DNA from 2 places in the Halalkalibacter krulwichiae genome. Region 2 is predicted to be linked to the other one. Evidence: predicted binding sites of a transcription regulator. Region 2 holds the regulator's gene; the other holds the start of a gene.
The links. The regulator Rex, encoded in region 2, represses fermentation and respiration genes when NADH is low (regulators of the CRP and FNR family bind a similar motif). The targets are predictions, from matches to a motif close to TTGTGAAATATTTCACAA.
Positions count from the first base shown of each region.

Region 1: hcp (hydroxylamine reductase) is a predicted target of Rex. The motif match lies at 4,881-4,898, and genes of this name have one in related genera.

Region 1 is NZ_CP020814.1:2,191,273-2,198,839, forward strand. It holds partial or broken gene nirB (nitrite reductase large subunit NirB) at 1-1,124, shown strand, start outside; gene nirD (nitrite reductase small subunit NirD) at 1,142-1,462, shown strand; gene pflB (formate C-acetyltransferase) at 1,671-3,899, shown strand; gene pflA (pyruvate formate-lyase-activating protein) at 4,089-4,814, shown strand; gene hcp (hydroxylamine reductase) at 4,969-6,255, shown strand; gene BkAM31D_RS11025 (trimeric intracellular cation channel family protein) at 6,388-6,996, opposite strand; gene BkAM31D_RS11030 (helix-turn-helix domain-containing protein) at 7,048-7,567, opposite strand, start outside.
Region 2 is NZ_CP020814.1:259,142-266,708, forward strand. It holds gene BkAM31D_RS01425 (hypothetical protein) at 1-790, shown strand, start outside; gene BkAM31D_RS01430 (hypothetical protein) at 851-1,162, shown strand; gene BkAM31D_RS01435 (ComEC/Rec2 family competence protein) at 1,440-2,282, shown strand; gene BkAM31D_RS01440 (ABC-F family ATP-binding cassette domain-containing protein) at 2,356-4,281, opposite strand; gene BkAM31D_RS01445 (redox-sensing transcriptional repressor Rex) at 4,462-5,097, shown strand; gene tatAY (sec-independent protein translocase protein TatAY) at 5,255-5,434, shown strand; gene tatC (twin-arginine translocase subunit TatC) at 5,452-6,204, shown strand; gene BkAM31D_RS01460 (DoxX family protein) at 6,459-6,992, shown strand; gene BkAM31D_RS01465 (MDR family MFS transporter) at 7,119-7,567, shown strand, end outside.

The DNA.
Region 1 (7,567 bases), 1.9 Mb from region 2:
AAGAAGGTTTGACAACTGTTGAACAAGTAGGAAGATGTACAAATGCGGGGCGTTCTTGTGGACGTTGTAAGCCTGTCATTCAAGACATTCTCGAATATACGCTTGGTGCTGACTTTGATCAAACGGCTATAAAACAAACCGTTTGTGGATGTACTACATTAAGTAGAGACGAAGTCGTTGCAGAAATTCGTGAAAAAGGACTTACAACAATTAGAGAAGTAATGAACGTCCTTGAATGGCAGAACGAAGAAGGCTGCTCAAAATGTCGTCCGGCATTAAATTACTTCCTTGGAATGGTGCACCCTGATTATATTGACGATAGGAATTCACGCTTAGTAAATGAAAAAATGCATGCCAATATCCAAAAAGATGGGACATATTCGGTCATTCCAAGAATGTATGGAGGAATAACTTCTGCCAAGGACTTAAGAAAGATCGCAGACGTGGCAGATAAATACAATGTAGGTCTTGTGAAATTAACAGGCGGACAACGAATTGGATTATATGGATTGAAAAAAGAAGATCTACCAGCTGTTTGGGAAGAATTGGGGATGCCTTCAGGCTATGCATACGGGAAAACATTACGAACTGTAAAAACTTGTGTTGGTGCAACATTCTGCCGGTTTGGAACTCAAGATTCAATGAGTCTGGGAATTGAACTAGAGAAAAGATTCGAACGACTTGATACCCCGCATAAAGTGAAAATGGGTGTTTCAGCTTGTCCAAGAAATTGTGCAGAGGGTGGGATTAAGGATGTTGGTGTTGTTGGTTTAGACGGTGGTTGGGAAATATATGTTGGAGGTAATGGAGGTACTGATCTCCGAGCTGGCGATCTTTTATGTAAAGTGAAGACTGAAGATGAAGTATTTGAATTAACAGGTGCCTATTTACAATATTATCGTGAAACAGCATTGTATTTAGAACGCACTTCACAATGGATTGAACGTGTCGGCTTAGAACATGTAAAAGAAGTTCTTGAAGACCAAGGAAAACGAAAAGAATTAAATGAGAGACTTAATAAAACGCTTGATCGTTACGAAGAGCCTTGGCAAAAAGCAATTGAGGATGAAAATATTCGTGATACGTATTACACAAAGCGTCAAGCATTTACTGTTTCTAAATAAGAAAGGAGAAAGGAAAAATGTCAACTTTAACAAAGCAAATAGAAATAAAAAATATCGATCAATTTCCAGTGGGTATAGGACAAGTTATTCTGTATAAAGGCGAAGAATTAGCTGTATTTCGATTAGCTAGTGGAGAGGTCTATGCCATTGAAAATAAAAGTCCTCATCCAAAAGGAGGAAAACTTGCGGATGGATTAGTAAGTGATCATTATCTATTTTGTCCAATTCATGATTGGAAGATTTCCTTAATAGATGGTCAAGTACAAGCTCCTGACCAAGGTCATGTAAGAACTTTTCCGGTACGTGAAGTGGGAGATGACATTATTATCGATCTTTAGGAGACGATGTCATTATATTGACAAAATTATTAATAGTGATTGTGATTATTATCACATTCTAAATAATCCTTTTTCTATAAGCTTATAAGTAAGAGGAATTCCTTTCAAGTTAGCTTTCTTACCGATATGACAGATGTAAAATCTTCTCAATCTGTGATATCGGTTACTATCACAAATGTCCGCAACCTTATGAAAGAAGGGATACAGTATGACAGATTATTGGAGAACATTTAAAAAAGGCAAGTGGCAGCATCTTGTAGATGTTAGAGATTTTATCCAACAAAACTATACACTATATACGGGAGATGAAAGTTTTTTAGTAGGGCCTACGGAAAGTTCAAGCGAACTGTGGGGACAAATTATGGACCTTACTAAGAAGGAAAGAGAAAATGGTGGTGTTCTTGATATGGACACAGAGATTGTATCTAGTATCATCTCCCATGAACCAGGATACTTAAATAAGGAATTAGAGACTGTTGTTGGGTTACAAACGGATGAACCATTTAAGCGTTCTCTTCAACCATATGGTGGAATTCGTATGGCAATTGATTCATGTAAATCTTACGGATATGAAGTTGATCCTGAAGTAATTGAGACGTTTACAAATTATCGTAAGACACATAATCAAGGAGTATTTGATGCTTATACATCTGAGATGCGTTTAGCGCGTAAAGCAGGAATCGTTACAGGGTTACCTGATGCATATGGACGCGGAAGAATCATTGGAGATTATCGTAGGGTGGCTCTTTATGGAGTGAACTACTTAATTGAAGAAAAAAAGAAAGACTTAGAGTCAACTAGTAGAGTTATGTCAGAAGAAGTGATTCGGGACCGTGAAGAGATCTCTGAACAGATTAGAGCGTTGCAAGAACTTAAAGCAATGGCCTCATCTTATGGATTTGATATTTCATTGCCGGCTCAAACGGCCAAAGAAGCATTTCAATGGTTATATTTCGCTTATTTAGCAGCCATTAAAGAACAAAATGGAGCTGCAATGAGTCTAGGTCGTACCTCGACGTTTTTAGATATTTACATTGAACGTGATTTACAGGATGGTACGTTGACTGAAGTTGAAGCACAAGAATTAGTAGATCATTTTGTTATGAAACTAAGGCTAGTAAAGTTTGCAAGAACACCAGATTACAATGAATTGTTTAGTGGTGATCCGACATGGGTAACAGAATCGATTGGTGGGGTTGGTATAGATGGTAGACCACTAGTAACGAAAAGTTCATTCCGTTTCTTGCACACTCTCGAAAACTTGGGACCTGCTCCAGAGCCCAACCTAACCGTTTTATGGTCCGATCAATTACCAAGAAACTTCAAAAACTTCTGTGCAGATATGTCAATCAAAACAAGTTCGATCCAATATGAGAACGATGATATTATGAGAGCGCATTTCGGAGATGATTACGGAATTGCTTGTTGTGTAAGTGCGATGAGAATTGGTAAGCAAATGCAGTTCTTTGGAGCGAGAGCTAATTTAGCAAAAGCGCTGTTATATGCTGTTAATGGTGGCGTAGATGAAAAACTTAAAGTACAAGTGGGACCAGCATTTGCACCTATTACAAAAGAATACTTAGAATACGATGACGTTCTTGAAAAGTTTGACGCGATGATGGATTGGTTAGCTGAGCTTTATATGAATACACTAAATGTTATTCATTATATGCACGATAAATACAGCTATGAGCGTATTGAAATGGCATTACATGATAAAGAAATCTTTAGAACAATGGCCTGCGGAATTGCCGGATTATCTGTAACTGCTGATAGCTTAAGTGCAATTAAGCATGGGAAAGTCAAGGTTATACGTGATGAAAATGGTATAGCGGTAGACTATGAAATTGAAGGGGATTACCCGAAATACGGGAACAATGATGAGCGGGTCGATGAAATCGCTGTTTGGCTTGTCGAAACATTTATGGACAAATTGAAGAAACATAGAACATACCGTAATGCTGTTCCAACGATGTCTGTATTAACAATTACAAGTAACGTTGTTTACGGAAAGAAAACAGGTAATACACCAGATGGACGGAAAGCTGGAGAACCATTCGCTCCAGGAGCTAATCCACTTCATGGACGTGATAAGAAAGGGGCACTTGCTTCTTTAACTTCTGTAGCGAAAATTCCTTATGAATCTTCATTAGACGGCGTGTCAAATACATTTAGCATCGTACCAAAAGCACTAGGAAAAGAAGAAAACGATCGTATTGGCAATTTAGTAGGAATCTTAGATGGCTACGCGAAGCAAGGTGGTCATCACCTTAACATAAATGTATTTAATCGTGAAACATTAATTGATGCAATGGAGCATCCGGAAGAATACCCACAATTAACGATACGTGTGTCAGGCTATGCTGTAAACTTCATTAAACTAACACGCGATCAACAAATTGATGTCATAAACCGGACATTCCACGAATCACTTTAAGTATAAAAGTATGTAGAAGGAAGTGAAGCCGAGATAAAAGAGTTGTTATTAATGAAAAATCCGAACGTAATAGATGCGTAGCATCCGCTACGGAAATAGAATTCTCTATGTGGCCTCGTTCGTATCTTCAATAAAACACTTTTTATCTCAGTTTCCTGCTTTCGACTTAATAGAAAATGAGGGGTTTATATGATTGGAAAGGTGCATTCGATTGAAACATGCGGCACAGTAGATGGTCCAGGGCTGCGCTATGTCGTTTTTATGCAAGGCTGTTTATTACGCTGTCAATTTTGTCACAATCCAGATACTTGGAAGATTGGAGAAGGAAAATCCATGACAGTTGACGAGATAATAAATGATTTGCAACATTATCTACCATACTTTGAAAGTAGTAATGGTGGCATTACAGTCTCAGGAGGAGAACCTCTATTACAAATAGATTTCTTAATTGAGCTTTTTTCAAAGTGCAAAGAGCTTGGCATTCATACGACCATTGATTCATCGGGCGGCTGTTTTCAAGAACACCCTGAATTTTTACGTAAACTTGATCGGTTACTAGAATTAACTGATTTAATTTTGCTTGATATTAAACATATTAATACAAAGAAGCACCGTATGTTAACTGGGATGAAAAATGAGCATATATTGAGCTTTGCCAAGCTCTTATCTGATCGCAATATCCCAATTTGGTTAAGACATGTTCTCGTTCCTGGTATTAGCGATGATTCAAATGATCTGCTAAAATTGCGTTCATTTATTGACAGCCTGAAAAATGTAGAGCGAGTTGAAATATTGCCCTATCATAAATTAGGGGTTTATAAATGGAAAGAATTAGGGTTAGAGTATCCATTAGAAGGAGTGGAACCACCTTCTGAACAAAAAATTACTGAGGCTCAAATAATATTAAATTCATAGAAAAATCCATTGAGAATAATCTCAATGGATTTTTCCTTTGTTTAAAAAAGATAAATAATTGAAGAGTTGTGATCAAAGTCACAGAGGATTCTTAAAGATGTATATAAAATACATATTAAGAAGGTAACAAATTAACTGCTCGGAGGCGATGAGAATGTTTTGTCATCAATGTGAACAAACACCTACTGGAGGCTGTCAAATAATTGGAGTTTGTGGCAAAAATGAAGATATTGCAAGTTTGCAAGACACATTAGTGTTTGCATTAAAAGGGATTGCTGCCTATGCGACCCATGCAAGACAGCTTGGATATTCTGACCCGGAGGTAGATGCGATTACACACGAAGCTTTATATATGACTTTAACAAATTCAAATTTTAATTTGCAAGAACATGTTGATATGGCGATGAAAGTAGGGTCAGCTGCAGTTAAAGTAATGGAGTTATTAGATAAAGCGCATACAAGTAGACTAGGTGTTCCTGAACCAGTAACCGTTTCTCAAAATAAAGTTGAAGGAAAAGCGATTATCGTAACTGGCCACAATTTGTTTGCTCTTGAGGAGCTACTAAAGCAAACAGGTGGGAAAGGGATTAATATATATACACACTCAGAAATGCTACCTGCCCATGGATATCCACAATTAAAAAAATACAACCACTTAAAAGGCAACATTGGTAAAGCGTGGTTTGATCAAAGACGCTTATTTGAGAAATTCCCAGGTGCTATACTTGCTACGACAAACTGTGTAATGCCAATTAAAGGCACATACTCTGACCGCTTCTTTTCTTATGATATTGCGGGCCTAGAAGGCGTTGAGAAAATTATAAATGATGATTTCACACCACTCATTCAAAAAGCCCTTTCACTTCCAGATGCAAACATTGAAAGTGATGAAAAGCTAACTACAGGTTTCCATCACGAAACAGTCATTGGCATTGCTCCTGAAATAGTAAGTGCAGTAAAAGCAGGAAAAATTCGAAAGTTCTTCGTGATCGCTGGCTGTGATGCCCCAGGACCAGGAGGAAAATATTATCGAGAATTAGCAACATCATTGCCAAATGACACAGTCATACTTACAACATCTTGTGGAAAATTCAGATTTAATGATTATGATTTTGGCACCGTAGCAGATACAGATATCCCACGATATATTGATTTAGGACAATGTAATAACTCTGTATCTACTGTTAAAATAGCTCTTGCACTAGCAGATGCATTTGATTGTGAAGTAAATGAACTTCCAGTTAGCATTGTCCTATCATGGTTTGAACAAAAAGCAGTTGCCATATTACTTGGTTTATTTAGCCTTGGAATTCAAGATGTACGAATTGGGCCAAAGCCCCCTGAATGGATCACGCCAGGAGTACTAGGGGTTTTGCAAGATGCCTTTAATTTAAAGTTAATTACTACGGTTGAAGAGGATCTGACGGCAATGCTACAATAAAATATTTTAATCAATTATTAAATAATTATTAAAAATACAGCGCAAAGCTTAGATGAAGCATTGCGCTTATTTTTTGTTACAAGTCTCTCACCAATGAATCTTAACGATAGTACTTAATTTTATATTAACTTATTATTTGTTAACAGTTACCTTTCTCCGTGGCAATGTCCATTGATAGTGAACGGAAAGCATTCGAAGGAGGACAATTAATAGGAATAAAAGTAATGTTCCAACTGTTCCTGTAACTATGTTTAATCCTATCCCGAGTCCAGCTAACATTGTCCACGCAATATAAATCTCCTTTTGTAAAAGTAATGGCTTTCTCCTAGCTAAAATATCTCGTATCATTCCTCCTCCCGTACCAGTTAAAGCCGCAGCTACTAAAACAGCACTTAACGGATGTTCCATATTTGATGCGTAAATGGCCCCTTGAATAGAAAATGCGGCTAAGCCTAAGGAGTCAAAGAATATCCCTGTTTTCTTCCAGTGATTAACCCACAATTTGGGTAAAAAAAAGGCTAACGACATAGCGATGATTGCAATGGTGAACAGTGAGCCTTGTGCCCATAAATTAGAAACGGGAACTCCTATCAGTAAATTTCGGATCGCACCGCCTCCAAAGGCGGTAACAAGTCCTAATATGTATACACCTATCAGATCATAGTCTTCTTCCATAGCAACGATCACACCGCTTAATGCAAAAGCAATCGTTCCGATGATATTAAGGACATCCCAAATCATATTCCTTCTCCTTACTAATCTCTAATCTAACCTTAAATAAAGTGGGTGCTACTATGTTTGATAATAAGTCGATCGTAAATAGCATGCTAATTGTAATTTCAAAGTATCTTCATTATTATCTAAGTTCAGCTGAATTAATTCTTCTATCTTTTTAATACGTTGGTATAAAGTATTAATATGGATGTGGAGTTGTTCTGCTGTTTTCACAGCTGATCGATTATTTTCCATGTATTTTACAAGTGTCTTTTCTAATTCTTTGTTTTTTTCATTATCGGACCTCAGCGGTAAAAAAACTTCGTTGATGAATTGTACAATCTCTTGAGTAGACTGGTTTAGAAACAAACGATTTAATCCAATTTCTTTGTAACAAATAACTTCTGATTTATTTCGGGTAGATAGAAATGATATGGTCTTAGTGGCTTCATCGTAACATGTACAGAGTTTTTCTAGACCTTTATAAGCAAAACTAATCCCTCCGCGAAAAGGAGATCCATTGTTATTCTCCCATTCCTTTTTAATAATAAGAAGTTTCTGTTGAATGTATTTGAATTGGTCTAGGTCGTGAGTGGAG
Region 2 (7,567 bases):
ATTGATTACTATTGATATTAGTCTTGGCTCCCCTTTGATGCAACGTTCTTATTTAGGGTATGATCCTATCATTGGAGCAAGGTATTATGGTATTGGCAATGAGTTTGCTGGTGTGTATTTGATCTCAGCATTCATGATTTTGCAACCTGCTTTAGCGGGGAACCGACGCAAGGTAACGGTAATACTTATTGCAGCTATGTCCACTATTTTAACGATTGTACTGGGAAAAAGTACTCTAGGAACTAATGCTGGAGCAACATTAGCGGCAGGACTAGCGTTCTCTTTCTTGCTTTATCGAGTTATCTTTCAAAGCGTATCATGGAAAAGAGTCGTCTTCTTATGTGGGGGAGTCGTTTCTGTATTGTTCTTATTTTTGTATATGCTACAATTAACGGGAGAACAAACACATATAGGAGTAGCGTTTGAGAGGCTACTTGATGGCGATTTCCTCTATATAAAAGATATTATTCAGCGGAAAATGGCAATGAACCTCAAGATCTTCCGTCATTCCAATTGGACTCAATTGTTTGTCACAAGCTATTTGCTTGGAGCAGTTATCCTTTGGCGAAAAAGATTACAGCTTGAAGGACAAGAGAAGCAGCTTTTTTTACAAACAGGGGTCGTTTCCTCTTTTGCATTACTCCTATTAAATGACTCTGGGGTTGTCGCGGCAGCAACGTCAATGTTCTGTGTAGTCTCAGCTCATTATTATTGGTTGTCTGCCAAGAAGGAGGAGAATCATTTTGACGTTGGAAAAACGGTTAATTCTAGCCAGACAGTTGAGGATTAGCGTTCTTATAATTTTAGCTGTTAGCCTAGCCTTTGATTATTTCCCAAGATTAACAGGGGGATGATTGAGCCACGTATCATTTATATATTGTTGTTTTTATGTTTTATTGGAGCCGTTGTTGCTGAGCTTTTGATTCCAAGAAAAAGCGAGAGAAAAGTCAATGTTCCATTATTTGAGCATGACCTATTTTTTATCTTATATGTTCTAGCTTTTGTAGCTTTATACACAGTAGTAGGTGGGCAATCACAAATTGGATTAACGATTACGCATCCTGTTCTATGGATTTTTGTCGTATATGCATTTGTGAAATGGAATATTGATCGAAAGCAGGCAAAAAAAGAAGAGGAAGAACATTCTCAAGTGAATAGATAATTTTTCAGTGGGCTAACGTCTTAATTGTTAGCTCACTCTTTTTTTTTGGAAGAAAATGTCGAAAAAGACTCATAATTTAGTCCTGCTGAGAGAAACTGTTAAGAGAACTGTGATGTTTTCGTCACGATATAACTATGGTGGACTACCCTTACAGGAGAAAGAGGGAGGGGACTATGAATTTTCGTTTGTTGCTCATTGCAATTATGGTTATGCTTCAATTTAGTTCAGGGGAAGTAGTCCCGTTTTCGAACATCGAAAGTTCCTGTCTGAAGGAGAAGTGAGACCGTTAAGAAAGGCGGAAATATTTAATCAAGATCTTCATCAAGGAAAATTGCAGATTCGATACTTTAATCTAGAATCGGACAAAAAATCAGGAGATTCCATTTTAATAGTAAGCCCTGATGGAAAGTCGATGTTAATTGATGCTGGCATTGTAGCAACAGGTCATAAATTAAATAAGTATTTGAACGACTTGTCAATTGATCGGATTGATGTAGCGGTTGCTACTCATCCACACCATGACCATATTGGTGGTTATGAAACGATTTTGAAGACGAAGCAGATTGGTACGCTTTTGATGCCAGAACTGCCACATACTACAAGTGCTTATGCTCGTTTTTTGAATACCATTCAAAAAAGAAATGTAACACCAACTTATGTCGTAGCTGGTAACCATTTTTCATTAGGGAAAGAAGTATCTGTTGAAGTGCTTAGTCCTAGTCATGAAGCCCTTGAAAAGGCCCGTAAAGAAAAGAAATTATCTACAAGATACATTAACAATCTGTCACTTGTATTAAAAGTGACGTATCGGGATCAGACGTTTTTATTCACAGGAGATATTTATAAAAAACAAGAGGAAAAGCTCGTAAACTTCAAAGGGGAAAAGTTACATGTTGACCTTTTAGATGCCCCGCATCACGGGAAGAGGACTTCCTCATCAAATTTATTTATTCAAACCGTGCAACCAAGCTATACAGTCATTAGTATGAATAATTTAAGAAGCAAAAGAGCGTATAGTCGATATGAGAAAACAGGAAGCAGAGTCGTTTCAACGGGCATAAATGGCAATATACTCATTGTTTCAGACGGACAGTCACTGACGATTAAAACAGAAAGATGAAGGAATAAAGTGTCAAAAAGGGGTATCTCAAAAGGTTAAAGACCTTTTGAGACACCCCTTTTATCATTGTACTTTATTGTTGAAGCTGCTCCCACTCTTCCATTAGATTATCCATTTCGAGCTTAGAGTTATCAATTTCCTGCTGGAATAATTGAGCCTTCTCATGATCAGAGTAAACATCAGGATCACATAATGCTTCTTCTTTTTCGGCACAGAGTAGTTCTAACGCTTCAATTCTTGCTTCAATTTCCTCGATTCGTCTTAACCGTTGTCTTTCTAATTTTTTTGCTTCTTTATCTTGTATATAATTACTTTTATCAGGTTGGATGCTTTCTGTAACGACATGTCCTTTTTCTTGTAAATCAAGTTGTTCACGTTGATACATTTCGTCTTTTTTCTCAAGGTAATAATCATAATCTCCAAGGTAATTAGTCATTTGACCATTCTCAAGCTCTGCCATTCGAGTAGCAATACGGTTAAGGAAATACCTATCATGAGAAACGAATAACAATGTTCCTGGATAATCTATTAACGCATTTTCGAGTACTTCTTTTGCATCAAGATCTAAATGGTTTGTCGGCTCATCAAGAATGAGCACGTTCGCTTTTTGCATCATTAATTTAGCTAAGGCGAGTCTTGCTTTTTCTCCACCGCTTAGTGCAGAAACAGGTTTTAATACGTCATCACCTGTAAACAGAAAGTTACCGAGTACTGTTCGAATTTCCTTTTCTGGTTCTAGAGAATAATCATCCCATAGCTCATGAAGAACTGACTTGTTCGATTTTAAGTTGGCTTGTTCTTGATCGTAGTAGCCAATGGTTACATTGCTGCCAAATTTAATAGAACCTTTTTTAAGAGGGATGGCATTCATTAACGTTTTGAGTAGTGTCGTTTTTCCAGCTCCGTTTGGACCAATTAAAGCAACACTTTCACCTTTATCAACGGCGAGTTCAAGATTTTGAAAAATCGTTGCTTCACCATAAGCGACTTCAAGGTCGGTAGCTCGAATTACTTCATTTCCGCTTTGACGCTTTATGTCAAAAGAGAAGGAAGCGGACTTTTCCGATCCTGACGGGCGATCTAGTAACGTCATTTTCTCTAATTGCTTTCGCCTGCTTTGAGCACGTTTGGTAGTAGAAGCTCTCGCAATATTACGCTGGATAAAGTCTTCTAATTTTGCAATCTCACCTTGTTGTTTTTCAAACTGTTTTAGTTCCTGTTCATACCGTTTCGCTTTCTCTTCAAGATAAGCACTGTAATTTCCAGGATATTTCGTTGATTTTGTTCTTGAGATTTCGACGACTTCAGTCACAATTTTATCTAAGAAGTAACGATCGTGGGAGACGATTAAGATCGCGCCTTTGTAAGAGACTAAGTACTGTTCAAGCCATGTTAAAGTGGCGATGTCTAGATGGTTTGTCGGCTCATCAAGAATTAGAATATCTGGTTTTGTTAAAAGTAGTTTCGCCAGTGCGAGTCTTGTCTTTTGCCCACCGCTTAACGTGGAAATTTTCGTTTGGTAATCAAAGTCAGCGAAATTCATCCCTGCAAGGACACCGCGAATATCAGCTTCATACTGATAGCCACCTTTGTCTTTAAAAGTTAATTGCAGTTGGTCATATTCCTTCAGTAACTTTTCGTACTTTGCTTGATCGGAAAGTAAGGCAGGATCAGCCATTTGTACTTCCATCTCCCGAATTTGTTTCTCCATACGTTGAAGTGGTTTAAAGACTGTAAGCATCTCGTCCCAAATGGAAAGATCTGACTCGAGCCCAGTATTTTGAGCAAGATAGCCGAGTTCGATACCTTTTGGAATCATAAGTTGCCCGCTATCGAATGAAATCTGACCAGCTATTATTTTTAAAAGCGTTGATTTTCCTGCACCATTTCTCCCAACAAGAGCGACACGCTCTCCTGTTTGGATATCAAGTTTAATATTTGATAGAATAGGGTCAACGCCAAACGATTTAGATATATTTATACATTGTAAGACAATCATAGGGTTCCTTCCTATCTAGTTAAAATCGATTTTCTACTATATATAAGTGTATCGTAGATTGACTCATTCAACAACTTCATGAACTCTGAATTGAAACGATTACATTCTCTGTGAATTAGTGTACAATAAAAAATACATCTAGAAGGCCAAACTAGATGGTAGCAGGAGGGAGGAAACTTGATGAAAAATGATCAAACCAAGATTCCACAAGCAACGGCAAAGCGTTTACCACTTTATTATAGATTTTTGGAAAATCTTTACGCCTCAGGCAAACAAAGAGTTTCTTCAACTGAATTAAGTGAGGCAGTAAAGGTTGATTCAGCTACAATTCGAAGAGATTTCTCTTATTTCGGAGCACTTGGGAAAAAGGGGTATGGATATAATGTGAATTACTTACTCTCTTTCTTTCGGAAAACATTAGACCAAGATGAATTAACAAAAGTAGCACTAGTTGGTGTCGGGAATTTAGGAACAGCTTTTTTACATTATAATTTTTCAAAGAACAAAAATACTCAAATTGTCATGGCGTTTGATGTAGATGAAAATAAAATAGGAACAAATGTTGGTGGAGTACCGGTTTATCACCTAAAGGATTTCAAAGAAGTAATTGATTCTGATGTTACAGTCGCTATTTTAACCGTACCGTCTGCCGCCGCTCAAAAAATCGCTGATCAACTAGTAGAAGCTGGGATTCAAGGAATTCTAAACTTTACACCGGCAAGATTAGATGTGCCTGAAACTGTACGTGTGCATCACATCGATTTGACTGTTGAGCTACAATCATTAGTCTATTTTCTAAAGCATTACCCTGTGTAAAAGCTTGAACAACATATCGTAAATTCTCTACCAAGGAAAGAAGATTGAAGGATCGTCTCTTTCTTTTTGAACAAAATTATACAATTATCGAGAGTGATTGCCTTCTGTAATCAGAAGGACTATAATGAGAAAGTAATTGGACAAGGAGGTGCTACCTATGGGTTTAGGAGCAGGAAGTATTGCGATTATTGCACTTGTTGCCTTATTAATTTTTGGTCCAAAGAAACTTCCAGAGCTAGGAAAGGCTGCTGGAAATACTTTACGTGAATTCAAGCAAGCGACTAAAGGCTTAGCTGATGACGAAGATGATAAGAAGAAGGATAAAGATAAAGCCTAAGTAGGAAGGGTTTATAAATGGAACATAAAGATATGTCGGTGATGGAGCATATTGTGGAATTGAGACGAAGAATTGTCATATCGCTCATCTTTTTCACGGTCGCACTAATTGCCGGCTTTTTTTTAGCAAAACCTTTAATTATGTATTTACAAAGTACGCCAACTGCACAAGATTTACCGATGAATGCTTTTAAGTTAACGGATCCGATTAGAATCTTCATGACATTTGCCGTTTCTGTTGGCTTTGTTTTAACATTTCCGGTCATCATGTATCAACTCTGGGCTTTTATTAGGCCGGGGCTTCATGAGAAGGAGCAAAAGGCAACTCTTGCTTATATTCCTTTTGCCTTTATTTTGTTTTTATTAGGGATTTCATTCTCATATTTTATTTTATTCCCTTTCATAATTCAATTTATGGGTAATTTATCGGAAAGTTTAGGAATTACAGAGCAATATGGAATTAACGAATACTTTAGTTTTCTCTTTCAAATCACTTTGCCTTTTGGCTTGCTTTTTCAACTGCCAGTCGTCGTCATGTTCTTTACACGGCTAGGGATGATTACGCCAACCTTCTTAGGACAAGTGAGGAAAATTGCTTATTTTGTTTTGTTAGTGATTGCTGGTTTCATTACACCACCAGAGATTATTTCACATTTGATGGTAACCGTACCACTCTTACTTTTATATGAATTCAGTATATGGGTATCCTATTTAACTTATCGAAAAGTTAAAAGATTGGAAGCGGCACGTGAAGCAGAGTTAGAGAAATAACAACCAACATCGCATTGGAGTCCTTTTTTTAGGTGCTTCAATGCGATTGTATTTTTCAGGCGTTATAGGAAGGGTGCGTAAGGTTTTTGACAACAATATGTGAAATATTGAACAATCTTTGACAAGTATCAAAATAGAGTAGCCAAAGTGAGTAGTAGAGCTTATACTATGGATATAGAAAAGGTTGTGAAAATATTCACAAATTAATGTGAAGTGTTGAGCAATCGATAAGAAAATTAGAGGAGGAAGTCATCATGATAGGAAAATTCTTTAGAGATAATAAATATATTGCAGGTGTATGGTTTGTATTACGAGTGTATCTAGGGTGGGCTTGGTTAACTGCCGGTTGGGGCAAAGTAACAGGAGAATTTAATGCAGGAGGATTTCTACAAGGAGCTGTTGCCAATCCAGTATTAAAAGGAGAAGAGCTAATCTATCCTAACTATGTAGCCTTTCTAGAAAGCTTTGCGATTCCGAATGCAGAACTATTCAGTATCGTAGTAGCATGGGGAGAAGTGTTAGTAGGTTTAGGGTTAATCTTAGGAGTACTCACATCAGCAGCAGCGTTTTTCGGAGTCGTTATGAATATCTCTTTCTTATTTGCAGGTACGATTTCAACGAACCCATGGATGATTATGATTTCAATGTTTCTTTTAGCAGCAGGAGCAAATGCTGGAAGATACGGTGGCGATAGATGGGTACTGCCTTACTTGAAAGCAAAAGTCTTCCGTCGTAACAAAGATGATCAAAGCATGAACGTAACTGGGCAATTAAAAGAAGCAGTGTAATCTAAGGGGGTCAACTCGGGAAGAGTTGACCTTTATTAGCGTTTAGCTCTTCTGTTGCGATAAATACTTTCGTGGTATGATAGATTCATTATTTGCTTCGAAAAGCGAAATGGTGTAGGTGAGATCATGAACATATCTGAGAAGTGGTTAGTTGTCATTGCTGTATTACTAGGTTCTTTTACGATGATTTTAAACAATAGTATGCTGAATCCAGCTATTCCCCAGCTTATGGATGTCTTTCTAGCTGATGCCGTTTCGACTGGATGGGTGATTACGATCTTCATGGTTACAATGGGGATGACGGTGCCTGTTACTGGTTATTTAGGTGACCGATTTGGGAAAAAGAAGCTATATATTATCGGCTTATGTATTTTTATTTTAGGCTCAATTTTAGGCTCACAGTCATGGAATTTAAGCTCATTAATTCTCTTCCGGGGCTTGCAAGGAATCGGCGGAGGAATTATGATGCCGTTATCGATGGCTTTAATTTTTGAGGCATTTCCTCGAAAGGAAAGAGGTCTTGCTACAGGGGTATGGGGAGTATCCGCAATGATGGCTCCAACCATTGGCCCAAC